DNA from 3 places in the Isoptericola sp. 178 genome. Region 2 is predicted to be linked to each of the others. Evidence: riboswitches for the same ligand, from Rfam matches in the RefSeq annotation. Region 2 holds a riboswitch; each other region holds the start of a gene.
What was found. A riboswitch is a leader RNA that binds a small molecule or an ion and turns the genes downstream of it on or off. The one in region 2 is predicted to bind cyclic di-AMP.
Positions count from the first base shown of each region.

Region 1 (5,714 bases), on a different contig from region 2:
CTCCACCGAGCACCTGCTCATCGCGGTCGCCGCCGGCCGCTCGGCCGCCGCCCAGGCCCTCACCGACGCCGGCGCCACCGCGGACGCGCTGCGAGCTGCCCTGCCCGCCGTCCGCGGCTCCGGGAAGGTCACCAGCCCCAACCCCGAGGGCACCTACAAGGCCCTGGAGCAGTACGGCACCGACCTGACCCAGCAGGCCCGGGACGGCCGGCTCGACCCGGTCATCGGCCGGGACGCCGAGATCCGCCGGGTCGTGCAGGTGCTGTCCCGCCGCACCAAGAACAACCCCGTGCTCATCGGCGAGCCCGGTGTCGGCAAGACGGCCGTCGTCGAGGGGCTGGCCCAGCGCGTGGTCGCCGGGGACGTGCCCACCTCCCTGCAGGGCAAGCGGCTCGTCGCCCTCGACCTGGCCGGCATGGTCGCCGGGGCCAAGTACCGCGGCGAGTTCGAGGAGCGGCTCAAGGCCGTCCTGGAGGAGATCACCGCCTCCGACGGCGAGGTCATCACCTTCATCGACGAGCTGCACACCGTGGTCGGCGCGGGCGCCGGCGGCGAGGGCGCCATGGACGCCGGCAACATGCTCAAGCCGATGCTCGCCCGCGGCGAGCTGCGCATGGTCGGCGCCACCACGCTCGACGAGTACCGCGAGAACATCGAGAAGGACCCCGCCCTGGAGCGGCGGTTCCAGCAGGTGTTCGTCGGCGAGCCCTCCGTGGAGGACACGGTGGCGATCCTGCGCGGCCTCAAGGAGCGCTACGAGGCCCACCACAAGGTCACCATCGCCGACTCCGCGCTGGTCGCCGCCGCGGCGCTGTCCGACCGGTACATCTCCGGGCGCCAGCTCCCGGACAAGGCGATCGACCTGGTCGACGAGGCCGCCTCCCGGCTGCGCATGGAGATGGACTCCTCCCCGGTGGAGATCGACGAGCTGCAGCGCGCCGTCACCCGGCTGGAGATGGAGGAGGTCGTCCTCAAGGACTCCGACGACACGGCCTCCCGGGACCGGCTGGAGAAGCTGCGCGCCGACCTGGCCGATCGCCGCGAGGAGCTCGCCGCCCTCACCGCGCGCTGGGAGGCCGAGAAGGCCGGCCACAACCGGGTGGGCGACCTGCGCGCCCGCATCGACGAGCTGCGCACCGAGGCCGACCGCCTGCAGCGCCAGGGCGACCTCGAGTCCGCCGCGCGCCTGCTCTACGGGGAGATCCCGCAGGTCGAGCGCGAGCTCGTCGAGGCCGAGCAGGCCGAGGCCTCCGAGGAGGCGGCCGAGGAGGCGGCGCACGAGACGCCGATGATCGCCGACAAGGTCGGGGCGGACGAGGTCGCCGAGGTCGTCTCGGCCTGGACCGGCATCCCCGCCGGCCGCATGCTCCAGGGGGAGACCGAGAAGCTCCTGCACATGGAGGACGTGCTCGGCGAGCGGCTCATCGGGCAGCAGGCGGCGGTGCGCTCCGTGTCCGACGCCGTGCGGCGCTCGCGGGCCGGGGTGGCGGACCCCGACCGGCCCACCGGGTCCTTCCTGTTCCTCGGGCCGACCGGTGTCGGCAAGACCGAGCTCGCCAAGTCCCTGGCCGAGTTCCTCTTCGACGACGAGCGCGCCATGGTGCGCATCGACATGTCCGAGTACTCCGAGAAGCACTCGGTGGCGCGGCTGGTCGGCGCACCCCCCGGGTACGTCGGCTACGAGGAGGGCGGGCAGCTCACCGAGGCCGTGCGCCGCCGGCCCTACTCCGTGGTGCTGCTCGACGAGGTGGAGAAGGCCCACCCCGAGGTCTTCGACATCCTGCTGCAGGTGCTCGACGACGGTCGCCTCACCGACGGCCAGGGCCGCACCGTCGACTTCCGCAACACCATCCTGGTGCTGACCTCGAACCTCGGCTCGCAGTTCCTCGTCGACCCGGTGATGGACCAGGAGGCCAAGCGCGAGAGCGTCATGACGGCGGTGCGCACGGCCTTCAAGCCCGAGTTCCTCAACCGGCTGGACGACGTGGTCCTCTTCGACGCGCTGTCCCTCGACGAGCTGGGACGGATCGTCGAGCTGCAGGTCGCGGCGCTCGCCCAGCGGCTGGCCGACCGGCGCATCACGCTCGACGTGACGCCGTCCGCCCGCCGGTGGCTGGCGGTCGAGGGGTACGACCCCGCCTACGGCGCCCGCCCGCTGCGGCGGCTCGTCCAGCGCGAGATCGGCGACCGGCTGGCCCGCCGGCTGCTGTCCGGCGAGACGGCCGACGGGGACACCGTCGTCGTCGACCGCGTCGAGGGTGCCGAGGGGCTCTCGCTGGCCTGATCGTCGCCGGGACGACGACGGCCCCGCCCTCCGTGCGGAAGGCGGGGCCGTCGGGCGCTCGCGGCGCCCGGACCGGTGCCGGTCAGATGCGGATGAACCGCGGGCTGCTCTGCCAGATCTGGCGCTTCACCACGCCGACGCCCGGACGGGCCGACTCGATGATCCGGCCGTTGCCGGCGTAGATCCCGATGTGCCCCGGCGAGTAGACCAGGTCGCCCTGCCGGGCGTTGCTGCGCGAGACGCGCGTGCCGAGGGAGGCCTGGGCCGACGACGAGCGCGGCAGGGTCTTGCCGATCGCCTTCTTGTACACGTAGGACGTGAACCCCGAGCAGTCGAACCCGGTGGCGGGCGACGTGCCGCCCCACGAGTACCGGTGCCCGATGTAGTTGTGGGCCACCCGGACGACCTTCTGGCCGCGGGTCATCTTCGGCTTGACGTGGACCTTCCGGTACTTGGTCGACTTCTTGAGTCCCTCGGCCCGGGCCGGCACCCCGACGACGCGGATCCTGTTCTTGCCCAGGTCGTACTTGCCGAGCCCCGGCCGGAACCGGACGACCCCGTACTTGTTGGTCTTCTTCACGGCGACCTTGTCGCCGGAGATGAACAGGCGCACCCGGCCCTGGACGGGCTCGCCCCACTTGCGCAGCTTCACCGTGTACTTCGGGCGGGTGTGCCACTTGCCCTTCGTGGCCGTGTGACGGCTCTTGGAGACGTACATGTTGGTCGTCGCCTTGGGCTTGATCCACACCCTGCGGTGCTTCGTCACCTGCTCCAACCCGGTGGAGGCGGCCGGCGCGACGACGACGCGGATGCCGTTGCGGCCGACGTCGTAGTGGGAGAACCCGGGGCGGAAGTGGATCGTGCCGTCCCCGTCGAGGCTCTTGACCGCGACCTTGGTGCCCTGGACGTAGAGCCGGACCCGGCCGGCGAACGCCTCGCCGTCCGCGGTCGCGCGGACCGTGTAGCGGGGGCGGGTGTGGCCCTGTCCCTTGCGGCCGGTGCTGCGGGACTTCGACACCGAGACGTCGGGCGTCGTGCTCACGACGACGGGCTCCTCGGTGGCGGTGCCGGTGTCCTCGGCGGCCGGTTCCTCGGTCGGCGTCGTGGTCGTCCCGTCCGTGGTGGTCGTCGGCTCGGGCGACGCGGTGTCCTCGACGACGGGTTCCGGCGTCGGGGTCGCGGTGCCGTCGGAGACCGACGTGTCGGTCGCGTCCGTGGTGGTCGTGCCGGCCGAGGTGGTCTCGTCGGCGACGGTCTCGTCCGTGGTGGTCGTGAGCGCGTCGTCGGCGGCGGCCGATCCGGCGCCGGCGACCAGCGTGCCGCCGGCGAGGGCCGCCGTGAGCGTCATGGCGACGGCGGCGTGGCGTTTCCTGGGGGTGCGCACGGCACCCTGCGGGCGCGCAGCATCCAGCGAGGGTGTGGACATGGGGTACTCCTCCAGCCGGCGAGATGAGCTGTCGGGTTAGGCCGAGAAGTGGTGGCCTGCCGCCGATGGACGGCTTCACCCCGAGGGTGGCGCTGACGTCACCCGAAGAACCTGGGTCTCCCGCTGCTGCCGTCGGTGCTCCGGTGGGCCGTCCCGTCGGCAGCACTGGGCACCGGGCCGGTCGCCGCCCGGTCTCCGGGCGACGACAGGACGCTAGCCCCGAAACGGTCGGAGGTCACGGTCAGATAACGGTCACCTCCTGCGCCGATGGTGGAGGCGGTGTGAAGGGATCCGGCGGCGGGACGCTGTCCGACATGACGGACACGGCGCGCCGGAACCGTCGGAAACGGCCGTCGACCGAGGGCCGGGATCGGGCGATCGACCCATCCGGGGTGCCGGGGAGGTGAAGATCGGGCACCGATCCGATGACGTTCCCGGCCGCTCAGTCCAGGAGCGAGCCGGTCCGCGTGCCGTCCACGACGGCCACGCACAGCCCCGTGCGGTCCCCGGCGGCCCAGGACTCCTCGCTCGGCGCCCAGACCACCAGCTCGACCCGTGTGGAGTCGTCCGCGCGCGCCTGCGGGCCCAGGAGGTCCGGGGTGCAGCCCCGCGCGGTGCGGGCCGCCGCCTCGTCCGCGCCGGGCCAGACGGCGTCCGCCGACGCGTCGGTGCGCCCGACCACCTCGGCCGCGTGCGGCTCGCCGCACGGCACCACCTCGACGCGTCCCACGGCGCCGTCGGTCGGGGCCTCGGCGAGGCACGAGCCGAGGACGAGCTGCACGGCGTTGACGGTCTCCGGCGCGGTGACGTCGGCCGCGACGGGTTCCCACGCCTCCTCGCGCGTGCTCGTCGTCAGGTAGGAGGCCCCCACGGCGCCGCCGACCACGAGCAGGATCAGGGCGAGGACCGACAGCACCCAGATCCGGGCCCGGCGCCGCGCCGCGGCGCGCTCGGCCGGCGTGGGTCCGGGGACGCCCCAGCGGGCCCCGGGGTCCACCGGCCGGCGGTCCGACGCGCCCGTCGGTGCCGGGCCGGGGGAGGGACGGGCCGGACCCCGCGTCCCGTCCGGGGCGGGGCCGGACGCCTCCGGGCCGGGCGAGGCGAAGGAGAGGTCGTCCTCGGGGCGCTCGGTCATGGGAGCCAACCTACCGAGCCGGGCGCTCCTTCCGGGTCCGGGCGGTTCAGACCCCCACGCGGCGCTCGACGCCCGGCAGGTCGTCCTCGCGCAGCACGTCGGACAGCCGTCGGCGGTCCAGGCGGCGCACCCACCCGGCCCGTGCGCCGTCCGGTCGCGCCTCCTGCAGCACCCACCGGCGGACGCCGAGCGCGGTGAGGCGCGCGCCGATCGCCAGGACGTCCTCGCGGGTGTGCACGGTGGGGTCGACGGTGGTGCGGATCTCGTGGTCGACCCCGGACTCGACCACGAGCCGGGCCGACTCCCACGCCGCCCGCCCGGACGGTGCCGCTCCGGTGACGAGCTCGTACCGGTCCGGCACCGCCTTGATGTCCAGGCCGACCCAGTCCACCAGGGGCAGCACGCGGGCGAGCCGGGTCGGCCAGGGGCCGCCGGAGTGCACGCCGACCTCGAGCCCGAGGTCGCGGACGTCGCGGCAGGCGTCCGCCAGGCCGGGCTGGAGGGTGGGTTCACCGCCGGAGATCACCAGGCCGTCCAGGAGGCTGCGGCGCTTGCGCAGCAGCTCGAGGACCTCCGACCAGGTCGCACCGGGCCGCCGCCGGGGGTCGATCAGGGAGGGGTTGTGGCAGTAGGTGCACCGCCACGGGCATCCCTGGGTGAACGCGGTGGCGACCAGACGACCGGGCCGGTCGACCGTCGAGAACGGCACGAAGCCGGCGATGCGCAGCGGTGCCCGGGCCGGCGCGTCAGGCGACATCGACGGTCACCGCCGCGGGCTCCCGGGAGGCCGCGGGCTCCCGGAACGGCACGCGCTCGGCGTACTCGCCCTGCTTGCCGGTGTTGAAGGACGCCACGGGGCGGAAGTACCC
Region 1 covers NZ_JAUQYN010000001.1:584,133-589,846, reverse strand. The annotation lists gene clpB (ATP-dependent chaperone ClpB) at 1-2,284, shown strand, start outside; gene Q6349_RS02755 (C40 family peptidase) at 2,367-3,710, opposite strand; cyclic di-AMP (ydaO/yuaA leader) riboswitch at 3,715-3,858, opposite strand; gene Q6349_RS02750 (septum formation family protein) at 4,153-4,845, opposite strand; gene Q6349_RS02745 (anaerobic ribonucleoside-triphosphate reductase activating protein) at 4,892-5,602, opposite strand; gene Q6349_RS02740 (ribonucleoside triphosphate reductase) at 5,592-5,714, opposite strand, start outside.
Region 1: another riboswitch for cyclic di-AMP. It lies ahead of Q6349_RS02755 (C40 family peptidase); the one in region 2 lies ahead of Q6349_RS15205 (D-alanyl-D-alanine carboxypeptidase family protein).

Region 2 (5,714 bases):
TGCGTCGCCCTGACCTTCGACGACGGTCCCGTGGCGCAGACCGAACGGCTGCTGCGGATCCTCGACCGCAAGGACGCACCGGCCACGTTCTTCATGGTGGGCGACAACGTCGCCAGGAACCCGCAGATCGCCCGCGCGGTCGCCGACGCGGGGCACCTCGTCGCCAACCACTCGTGGAGCCACCCGCAGCTCACCACCCTCGACGACGCCGAGGTGCGCGAGGAGCTGCGCAGCACCTCCGACGCGATCCGCGAGGCGACCGGGTCCACCCCGTTCCTGCTGCGGCCGCCCTACGGTGACGTCGACGGCCGGGTCCGCACGCTCGCGACCCGCAGCGGGCTCGACGTCATGACCTGGAACCTCGACACGCTCGACTGGCAGACCCGCGACGCGAAGGAGACCCGCCGTCGGGTCCGCGAGCAGGTGGAGCCCGGGAGCAACGTGCTGCTGCACGACATCCACGCGACCTCGGTCGACGCCGTCGGCAAGATCATCAAGGACCTGCGCGACGAGGACTACGTGCTGGTCACGGCCGACCTGCTCGTCGACGACGAGGAGTGACGCCCCGCCCGGCCGGACGACGCGTCGGGACGCGCCTCGGTCAGCGCCGGCGGTGCCGTGCCAGCACCGCACGGCAGTCGGTGCCGGCCGGCAGCACCCCGTAGCCGGCGCCGCGGTCCTCCCCGAGCCGCGCGGCGACGAACGCCTCGGCGCTGCCCGACGGCGCGTGCCGCACCATCAGCGACGCCTGCAGCGCCACGGCGAGCGACTCGACGACGCGGCGGGCCTGCGCCTGCTGCGCGCCGTCGTCGGACCCGGCGAGCTCGGTGAGCAGCCGCTGCGTGCGCGCGACGTGCGCGTCCAGGGCGGGGTGCGCCCCCGCCGTCGTGCCGAGCTCGGCACGGAACGCCTCGACAGACTCCGGCTCGCGCGCCATCGCCCGCAGCACGTCCAGGGCGATGACGTTGCCCGACCCCTCCCAGATGGCCATGACGGGCTGCTCGCGGTACCGGCGTGCCAGCGGGAACGCCTCGGTGTACCCGTTGCCGCCCAGGCACTCCATCGCCTCGAACGCGTGGTGCGGGCCGCGCTGGCACACCCAGAACTTGCTCACCGCCGTGGCCAGACGGCGGAACGCCCGCTCGGCGTCCGTCTCGGCGTCGTACGCCGCGGCCAGGCGCATCGAGGTCAGGGTCGCGGCCTCGGACTCCAGCGCGAGGTCGGCGAGCACGGCCGTCATGGCGGGCTGGTCGACCAGGTGCGCCCCGAACGCGCTGCGGTGGTCCGCGTGCCACAAGGCCTCGGCGACCCCCTGGCGCATGCCGGCCGCCGACCCGTGGACGCAGTCCAGCCGGGTGCGCGACACCATCTCGATGATGGTGCGCACCCCGCGGCCGGGCTCCCCGACGAGATACCCGACGGTGCCGTCGAGCTCGACCTCCGCCGACGCGTTCGACCGGTTGCCGAGCTTGTCCTTGAGCCGCTGGATGCGGAACGCGTTGCGGGTGCCGTCCTCGAGGACGCGCGGCACCAGGAAGCACGTCGGTGACCCGGGCGGCCCGGCGTCCTCGCCTCCGGCCTGGGCCAGGACGAGGAACGCGTCCGACATCGGGGCCGAGCAGAACCACTTGTGCCCGGTGAGCAGGGACGTCCCGTCCGAGCCCACGGGGACGGCCGCCGTGGTGTTGGCGCGGACGTCCGACCCGCCCTGCTTCTCCGTCATGGCCATGCCGACGAGCACGCCGGGTTTGTCCCCGGGAGCGGCCGGCGTGCCGTCGTACCCGGACGACAGCAGGCGCGGTTCCCAGACGGCGGCGAGCTCCGGCGCGTGCCGCAGGGAGGGCACGGCCGCGTGCGTCATCGAGACGGGGCACGCATGGCCGGGCTCGACCTGCGAGAACAGCGAGAAGACGGCGCCCCGCACGACGTTCGCCCCGGGCCCCGGCTCCGCCCAGGCGCCCGTGTGCGCCCCGCGCTCGACGGCGGCGGCGAGCACCTCGTGGTAGGCGGGGTCGTACTCGACCTCGTCGAGGCGGCGGCCACGCCGGTCGTGGGTGTGCAGCACCGGCTCGTGGATGTTCGCCCGCTCGGCCGCGTGCTGGAACGCCGCGGTCCCGACGTGCGCCCCGGCCTCGACCAGTCGCTCCTCGCCCCAGTCGCCGCCGAACGCGTGCACCGCCTCGCGCAGCACCGGGAAGTCCAGGTACTCGTTGACGTCGACGCGTTCCGGCGGCTGGTTCACGACCTGGTGGGTGGTGCGGGGTGCCGGCTGACGCTGCGCGGGGTCCGGCGTCGCGACGTCCGGGGTCGTGGCGGGCGGACTCGCGGTCATGGGATCCTCCGTCGTCGTCGACCTCGTCCTCGAGGGGCCGGCTCCAGGATGTCCCCCCGGGGCACCTGCTCGCTACCCAGTGGCGCCGGCTCCCGTCGAGGCGCCCGGTGACGAGGTCGAGGACCGGCCGAGCTCGGTCACCAGCCGCCGGGTGAGGGGTGCGGGGACCTCGTGCCGGTCGGCGGCCCGCAGCACGGCCCCGCCGATGGCGTCGAGCTCCAGGGGCCGCCCGGCCTCGGCGTCACGCTGCATGGACGAGCGCGCCTCGGGCGGGAACGTGTCGTAGAAGCGCAGGGCCGTCTGGCTGGTGTCGGGACCGCCGCCGGCCTGGCCGATCGCGGCGACCTCCGCGACGAGCGCCGCGAGGGTGTCGCGACGCTCGGTCCGGAGCGTCCCGATCGGCTCCCCGTGGTAGGTCGTCAGCAGGGCGAAGGGCGCGAGGAGCCCGAGCTTGCCCCACAGCATCGCCCCCTCGTCGTCGCGGACCAGCGTGGTGACCCCCGCGTCCCGCAGGATCGTCGCCGCGGCCTCGAGCCGCTCGGGGGGCGCCGTGCTGCTGGCCAGGTCCACCTCGACGAAGGGACTGCCGTGCACGATCCGCCCGGGAGCGGTCCGGGTGGACTCGACGCGGATGACACCGGCGGCGACGGACGCCGGCGCGAACCGCTCGCGCAGGGTGGCGACGTGCTCGACCCCGTTGAGCAGCGGCACGACGAGCCCGGCGGCGACGTGCTCAGCAGGGACCCGCTCCAGGGCTTCGGGCAGCGACGGGTGCTTGACGGCGACCAGGCACAGGTCGACCGGTTCGCGCAGCTCGGTGTCCGCCTCGACCTCGGCCGAGAAGTCCCCGAAGAAGCCGCTGGTGACGCGGAGGCCGTCGGAACGGAGGGTCGACGCCGTCTCGGGGCCGGCCAGGACGATCACACGATGGCCCGCCCGGGCGGCCAGCGCTCCCACCAGCCCGCCGACGCCCCCCGGGCCCAGCACGGCGATCGTCGAACGACGTGACGTCCGTTCCGGCATCGTCCACCTTCTTCCTGCGAATCGGGTCAGAGGTTGGTCAACGTAGCGCACCCGTGATCTACCCGTGACAACTCGCGGCGGGAGGGATAGTGTCCAGGCAGCTCACACCCCAGGTGAGATGTCCGAGGCGGGCGCCGAGCCCTGTCACCGCCCCGGAGCCGGACGACACGAACGACAGGGACGGGGGACCCACTCTCGGGCACCACGGTGCCCTCGGGGTGAAGCCGTGCAGGGACGCCCTGCCGGCCGGGTCAGTCTCCGACCCGAACCCGACAGCTAACCCCGCAGGCGCCAGGAGAATGTTCGATGCGACCCCGCACCGCCCGATGAGGCACACGCGCGACCTGCCCGCGCTCCCCGAGGCGACCGCACGACCCGCACCCACGAGGGCACGTGCCAAGGGACGACACACCGCGAGCCACGCGGCTCGACGCCGCCGCACTGGCCCGACCTGGTCCTCGCTCGCGCCCACGAGCTGGCCGCTGAGCATCGGCCTGGGCCTCGCCGTCACGATGGCGACCACGACCGGCATGGCCGTGGCCTCCAACACGACCGAGCTGCCGCGCGCCACGAGCCCGGAGGCCGCGCCCTCCGGCGTCCGCGCCCCGGGTGACGCCGCCGCCGACCTCGCGGCCGTGACGAGCGCCGCGAAGCAGGCCGCCCTGCTCGCCGACCGTGGCCAGGCCGCCTCCCGGAACGCCGACCGGGCCGCGCCGACGACGTCCCGCGCGGCCGGTGGCTCGGTCGGCGGCACCGTCGTGCCGGCGGACGCCACGATGTCCGCGGAGAAGGTCGCCCTGTCCGTCGAGGCGGCGCCCGAGCCCCCGCCGCCGCCGCTGCCCGGCTGCGACGGCTACGCCAGCGGCACCGGGTCCAACGGGTACATCCCCGAGAGCGAGATGTGCACCCTGTGGGACGGCACGACGCGGATCCGCGCCGACGCCGGCGTCGCCCTCGCCCGGCTCAACCTGGCCTACCGCGTGGTCTTCGGCGAGAACATGTGCATCACCGACGGTTACCGGAGCTACTCGTCGCAGGTCGCGACCAAGGAGGCCAAGGGGTACCTGGCCGCCACGCCCGGCACCTCGAACCACGGGTGGGGTCTGGCCGTGGACCTCTGCCCGGAGACGTACTCCGGCAGCCGCTACGACTGGCTCCGCGCGAACGCGCCGGCCTACGGCTGGGACAACCCCGACTGGGCGATCTACGACAAGTACGAGCCGTGGCACTGGGAGTACACGGACGCCGTCACCGAGATGGGCGGCTGAGACCGGACGATCTCAAGGCCCCACCGGGCCGCCGAGGTCGTCCGGGGTGAAGGCAGCGAGGTCGACCGACGCCTCGCCCCGCCCACCGGAGGACCAGGTCAGGGTCCCGGCGCCGCTGGCCAGGTCGACCTCGAGGACGGCGACGGCGTCGGGCACCTCGACGCCGCGGCGCTCCATGCTCAGCACCGCGCCGTGGAGCGTCGCGTCGACGTCGCCGTCGAACGCCGGGAACGTGTTGCGGAACCGGCACAGGGCCAGCATCCGCCGCACCACCGGCGTCTCGAGCGCGGCGTCGATCTCCTCCGCCGTGTAGTGGTGGCGGTTGATGTCCCGCCCCACGCCCGTACGCTGCAGGAGCTCGACGTCGTTCTCTCCCGCCAGCAGGCCGACGTAGTAGACCTGCGGGATGCCGGGCGTGAAGAGCTGGAGCGCTCGCGCGGCGAGATAGCGCGCGTCGTCGCGGCCGAGCGCGTCGTAGAAGGTCGAGTTCACCTGGTACAGGTCGAGGTTCGACGCCGCGGCACCCGTCGCCGCGGCCGACGCACCGCCGGTCCGCTCGTGGATCCCCTCCACGAGGGCGTCGATCTGGGCCGGGTCCAGCAGGCCGGGGCGATCCGGCTCCCCCGGTTCGACGGTCTGGTCGGGGCCGACGTCGATGACCCCGATCCCGTCGTGGGTGTCGAGCACCGTGACGGCGTTGCGGGGACGTTCACGCAGCCAGTCGAGCAGCGCCGTGCCGTCGCCGGTGTACAGCGCGTGCAGCACGAGCGGAGGCAGCGCGAAGTCGTAGACGAGGTCCACCTCCCGCGCGATCTCGATCTGACGCCGGTAGTAGGAGTGCACCTCGACCAGGACGTCCACACCCCGCTCCCGCGCCCGTGCCGCGAAGTCCGCGATGAAGGCGAAGGTCTCGGGCGTCATGAAGCACGTGCTGCCCGGCGTCTTGACCGCGTACCCGACGGCGTCGAGGCGCACCTGGCGCACCCCGGCCGCCGCGACCGTGTCGAGGATCGAGGTGAGGTAGTCCTGGCCGAGCTCGGAGCTCAGGTCGATGTCGATCTGCTGGGGCGTGAACGTCGTCCACACGTAGC
Region 2 covers NZ_JAUQYN010000006.1:36,358-42,071, reverse strand. The annotation lists gene Q6349_RS15220 (polysaccharide deacetylase family protein) at 1-561, shown strand, start outside; gene Q6349_RS15215 (acyl-CoA dehydrogenase family protein) at 602-2,332, opposite strand; gene Q6349_RS15210 (ketopantoate reductase family protein) at 2,405-3,355, opposite strand; cyclic di-AMP (ydaO/yuaA leader) riboswitch at 3,496-3,662, shown strand; gene Q6349_RS15205 (D-alanyl-D-alanine carboxypeptidase family protein) at 3,682-4,623, shown strand; gene gtfA (sucrose phosphorylase) at 4,636-5,714, opposite strand, start outside.

Region 3 (5,714 bases), on a different contig from region 2:
ACCACCGGGGAGCGCTCCGCCGGGTCGGTGACGAAGGGTGTCGCCCACGGCGTCGCCGCCGCCCAGCCGTACAGGACCTGCGCCGAGCGCTCGCAGCGGCGCACGGACCAGTCCAGCCCGCCGTGCTCGAGCAGCCACTCGACCTGGTCGGCCAGCATGACCAGCGTCCCGACGGCGGGGGTGTTCAGCGTCTGGTCCTGGCGGGAGTTCTCCAGCGCCGTGGTCAGCGACAGGAACTCCGGCACCCAGCGGCCGTCGCCGGACGACTCCACCTCCCGGGCGCGCTCCACGGCCGCCGGGGAGCACAGCGCCAGCCACAGGCCGCCGTCGGCGGCGAAGGCCTTCTGCGGGCCGAAGTAGTAGACGTCGGTCTCGTGCAGGTCGACCGGCAGCGCGCCCGCACCCGAGGTCGCGTCGGTCAGCAGGAGCTGGTCGGGGCCGCCCGGGCGGCGCACGGGAGCGACCGCCCCGGTCGAGGTCTCGTTGTGCGGGGTGGCGTAGACGTCCACGGCGTCCGACGGCGTCAGGTGGGCCACCGTCCCGGGTGCGGCCTCGACCACCTCGGGGTCGTCGAGGAAGGGTGCCCGGGCGGTGGCGGCGGCGAACTTGGCCCCGAACTCCCCGAACACGGCATGCTGGGCCCGCCGTCGGACGAGGGACGCCGTGGCGACCTCCCAGAAGGCGGTCGACCCGCCGTTGCCGAGGGCCACCTCGTACCCCGCGGGCAGGTCGAACAACTCGGTCAGGCCCGTGCGCACCCGGTGCACCAGATCCTTGACCGGGGCCTGCCGGTGCGAGGTGCCCAGCACCGGGCGTGCCGGGTCGCCGGCCGCGACGAGGGCCTCGACCTGGCCCGTGCGCACCTTGGACGGGCCGGAGCCGAAGCGGCCGTCGGAGGGCAGCATCGACGCGGGGATCTGGAGGGTCATGCGAATAGACTAGGCCCGGGCCTCAAGACGGGAGCGGACGTGACGGACCTGATCGACACCACCGAGATGTACCTGAAGACGATCTACGAGCTGGGTGAGGAAGGCATCACGCCGCTGCGCGCCCGGATCGCGGAACGTCTGGGGCACTCGGGCCCGACCGTCTCCCAGACGGTCGCGCGGATGGAGCGGGACGGTCTGGTCGTCGTCACCGGTGACCGGCACCTCGAGCTGACCGCCGACGGTCAGGAGAAGGCCGTGCGGGTCATGCGCAAGCACCGTCTGGCCGAGCGTCTGCTCACCGACGTCATCAAGCTCGACTGGCCGCAGGTGCACAACGAGGCCTGCCGGTGGGAGCACGTCATGAGCGACCTCGTCGAGCGTCGGCTGGTGACCCTGCTCGACCACCCGCACCACGACCCGTACGGCAACCCGATCCCGGGGCTGTCGGAGCTGGGGGAGCAGTACGAGGAGCTGCCGTTCCTCGAAGGCGTGCAGTCCCTGCCGCTGTACCTGGAGTCCGGGGCCGACGCCTCCGCGACGGTCGTGCTGCGCCGCATCGCCGAGCCGGTCCAGGTCGACGACGAGTTCCTCCTGCGGCTGTCCGACGCGGGCCTCTTCCCGGGCGCGAGCATCGAGGTGGAGCGCGCCGGCGACGACTTCGTCGTCCGTCTGGTCGACGGTGACGGTGCCCTGGAGCTGCCGGAGGAGCTGGCCAAGCACCTCTTCGTCGCAGCCCGCTGAGATCTCGACGCGACGCGTCGGACGCGAGACGTGACCGGAGCGTGACATCGGCGGGGAGGTTCCGGTACGGTCAGACTCGCTCGCGCGGGTGTCTCGCGCGAGTACCGGGACGGGCGCCTAACCCTGTCACCGTCCTGGTTCCCACGGATGACCGCACGACAGGGGCGGGGGACCCACGATTCGGGCACCGGTGACGGTGTCCTCGGGGTGAAGTCCCACGGTTCGTACGGACCGCGGGGCCGGGTGTTTTCTCCCACCCGAACCCGACAGCTGACCTCGTAGGCGAACGGAGAGGTTGAACGTGACTGCTCGCAGCATGCGCGGTAAGCACCGCGCCGCACGCCGCCCCATGATGGCGGCCCCCTCCGCGGCCGCAGGCCGTCGGGCTGCTGTGGTGGCGACCGCCGGTGGTCTCCTGGTCTCCACGATCGGTGGCGCGAGCGCCGCCCACGCGGCGCCGGTGGACGCGGACGCGGCCAAGAAGCTGAGCACCGTGGACCTGGGTGCGCTGACCGACCAGGCGCGCCAGGCGCTCGAGGCGGCCCCGGTGGTCACCGTCGACGCCGAGGCCAAGGTCCAGGTCGAGCGCGTGACGCCCACGATCGTCGAGCGGGCGGACATCAAGGCCGCGCCGGAGCCCGAGCCGGAGCCCGTGCGCGAGGCGGCGCCGTCGCGCTCCTCCGAGCGCGAGTCGCTCTCGAGCTCGTCCTCCTCCTCCTCGACGACGACGTCCTCCTCGGCCACCACGGCCGTGCCGGACTCCGCCGTCGGGTCGACGATCGTCTCCATCGCCTCGCGCTACGTGGGCGTCCCGTACGTCTCCGGTGGCACCACGCCGTCCGGCTTCGACTGCTCCGGGTTCACCCAGTACGTGTACGCCCAGGCCGGTATCTCGCTGCCGCGGTCGTCCTCGGACCAGCGCTACGCCGGCAGCGTGGTCTCCCGCTCCGCCGCGCAGCCGGGCGACCTCATCTGGACCCCGGGCCACATCTCCATCTACGCGGGTGGCAACACGCAGATCGACGCCCCGCGTCCGGGCAAGACGATCCAGTTCCGGAACATCTGGCAGTCCAACCCGACCTTCATCCGAGTCGGCTGAGACGCCGGCACCTCGTGCCGAGGGCCCTGTCGCGCGCAGAGCGCGGCAGGGCCCTCTGTCGTGCCGCGAGGTGCTCCCGGGGGTCCCGGACGCCGGACACCCCTCGAGGGACTCAGCGGGGGGCGCAGTGCCCTCTGCGGGGCCCCTCGGACGTGTATCGCCGCAGATCGTGATCGAAACGTGACATCGGGGCGTGTATCAGATACCGTTCTCGCGTCCGGTGGAGCAGTCTGCCGGACCTCGACCGGACGCCGAGCCCTGCCGCCGGTCGGGAACCGAGACCCTAGGCAGGGGCGGGGGACCCACTCTCGGGCACCGGACACGGTGTCCTCGGGGTGAAGTCCCACGGTTCGTCCGAACCGTGGGGCCGGGTGATTTCTCCCACCCGAACCCGACAGCTGACTTCGTAGGCGGACAGGAGAGGGAAGACGTGAACGCACGCACCACGACGCGCGGTCGGCACCTGGCCGCCCGCCGCCCCATCACCGCACCATCTGCAGCCGCGAGCCGTCGTGCTGCCGTGATGGCCACCGCCGGCGGTCTGCTGGTCTCCACGATCGGTGGCGCCACCGCCGCGCACGCCGCGCCCGTGGACTCGGACGCGGCCAAGAAGCTGAGCACCGTGGACCTCGGTTCGCTGACCGACCAGGCCCGCGAGGCCCTGGAGTCCGCGCCCGTGGTCACCGTCGACTCCGGTGCCAAGGTCCAGGTCGAGCGCGTGACGCCGAAGATCGCCGAGAAGGCGGACATCAAGGCGGCCCCCGAGCCCGAGCCCGAGCCGGAGCCCGTGCGCGAGACGACCACCTCGCGCTCCGCCGAGCGGGAGCCCACGTCGACGTCGAGCTCGTCCTCGTCGTCGTCCTCGTCCTCGTCGAGCTCGACCGAGAGCTCCAGCTCCAGCTCCTCGACGCCGACGGCCGACAGCTCGCGGGGTTCGCAGGTCGTGTCCATCGCGGCCCGCTACCTCGGCACGCCGTACGTCGTCGGCGGCGCCTCGCCGTCCGGGTTCGACTGCTCGGGCCTGGTGACCTACGTGTACGCGCAGGTCGGCGTCTCGCTGCCGCACTCCTCGAGCGCGATCCTCAGCGCGTCCAACACGACGCAGATCTCGCAGTCGTCGGCGCAGCCGGGCGACCTCATCTGGTCCCCGGGGCACATCTCGATCTACATCGGCAACGGCCAGCAGATCGAGGCCACGCGCCCCGGCGGTTGGACCGTCCGCCAGTCCAGCCTCTGGCAGTCCAGCCCGACCTTCCTGCGGGTCACCGGCTGACCGACGCCTCGACCGTCCGCCCCGACGCCCCGGCACTCCTCGTGAGTGCCGGGGCGTCGTGCGTCCGGGCACGGCCCGGCCCCCGAGCGCGCCACGCGGTGTCGCCGGGCGGCCTTTGCTGCGTCTTGCGGGGCGCTTTCGTTAGGCTTGAACCAGGCGGATGCCGGACGGCGAGGTCCGGACGCAGACGGGAGGCGCGAGATGACACGTCCTGAGGTCGTCCTGGTGGGGGTCGACGGTTCCGACGCGAGCATGCACGCCCTGGACTGGGCCGCGGCGTACGCGGCACGTGTCGGGTGGAGCCTGCACGTCGTGTGCAGCTACTCGTTGCCGTCCTTCACGGCCGCCTCCCTGGACGGCGGCTACGCGGCCCTCGACGACACCGCGATCGCCGAGGGGGCCAAGGCGGTGCTGTCCGAGGCCACGGCAAGGGTCGAGGGGATCGGCGTCCCGGTCACGGGGACGGTCGCCACCGGGGACGCCGCCGGGGTGCTCGTCGAGATGTCCGCGGAGGCGTGCCTGGCCGTCGTGGGGACGCGCGGGCGCGGCGGATTCACGGAGCGTCTGCTGGGGACGGTGTCCTCGGCGCTGCCGGCCCACGCGCACTGCCCGACGGTGGTCGTGCCCTACCGGCAGGAGGTCGCCGAGACCGACGACCCGGAGCGGCGCGACGGCGACCGGATCCACGACGTGCGGCGGATCGTCGTCGGGGTCGACGGGTCGCCGACCGCGGAGATCGCGTTGCGGCACGCCGTCGAGCAGGCCGAGACCTGGGACGCCGAGCTCGTCGCCGTGGCCGGGGTCCCGCTGGGCAGCGGGGCCGGCGTGCTGGCGTGGCTGCCGTCCCAGATCGACCACGAGCAGATCCTCGACGACGTCAAGGCAGGTCTGGACGTCATCGTCGACCGGGTCGCGGCCGAGCACCCGGGGCTGACGATCAAGCGCCACGTCCTGGACGGGTCCGGTGCCGAGCTCCTGACGGAGTTCTCGGGCGCGGCGGACCTCGTCGTGGTCGGTTCGCGGGGGCGGGGCGGGTTCCGCGGGCTGCTGCTCGGGTCGACGAGCCAGGCCGTGCTGCACCACTCCAAGTGCCCGGTGCTCGTGGTCACCCGCCGGTGCGACGAGGAGCTGCAGGCCGACTCGGCCGCCTGACCGCCTGTTGTGGGCATGAAATCGGCAGCCCGACACGGGTCCGCGCCTGCAGATTCCACGCCCACAACGCGGGGTTGTGGATGACGGGCCCGCGGCGGGGCATGGCTCTGCCACGGTCGTGGCGTGCTGCGAACCACGGCGGAGGGACCCACCCGTGAACCGTTCCGCGTCGCCGACGCGCTCGCTCAGGGGGCGGACCCCGCCGCGCTGCGCCGGGTCGACCTCGACGCGCCGTTCCACGGCGTCCGCGCCCCTGCCGCGTCCGTCTCCGACCTGGAGGGACGGTGCCGGGCACTGATGGCCGTGCTGGACGACGGTGTCGTCTTCAGCCACGTCACGGCGCTGCGGCTGCTCGGGGTCGACGTGCCGTGGACCCTGCGGCACGAGGCGGGCGACGACGCGCCGCCGCACGTCGTCACCTCGCGCGAGGCAGGCCGGCCGCAGCGTCAGGACGTGGTCGCCCACCGGTCACGGCAGGAGCTCCTGGACACCATGGTGGTCCGAGGGCTCCCGGTCACCA
Region 3 covers NZ_JAUQYN010000002.1:128,478-134,191, forward strand. The annotation lists gene serC (phosphoserine transaminase) at 1-929, opposite strand, end outside; gene Q6349_RS05205 (metal-dependent transcriptional regulator) at 969-1,670, shown strand; cyclic di-AMP (ydaO/yuaA leader) riboswitch at 1,806-1,969, shown strand; gene Q6349_RS05210 (C40 family peptidase) at 1,972-2,769, shown strand; cyclic di-AMP (ydaO/yuaA leader) riboswitch at 3,033-3,197, shown strand; gene Q6349_RS05215 (C40 family peptidase) at 3,200-4,042, shown strand; gene Q6349_RS05220 (universal stress protein) at 4,244-5,194, shown strand; gene Q6349_RS05225 (DUF559 domain-containing protein) at 5,318-5,714, shown strand, end outside.
Region 3: another riboswitch for cyclic di-AMP. It lies ahead of Q6349_RS05210 (C40 family peptidase); the one in region 2 lies ahead of Q6349_RS15205 (D-alanyl-D-alanine carboxypeptidase family protein).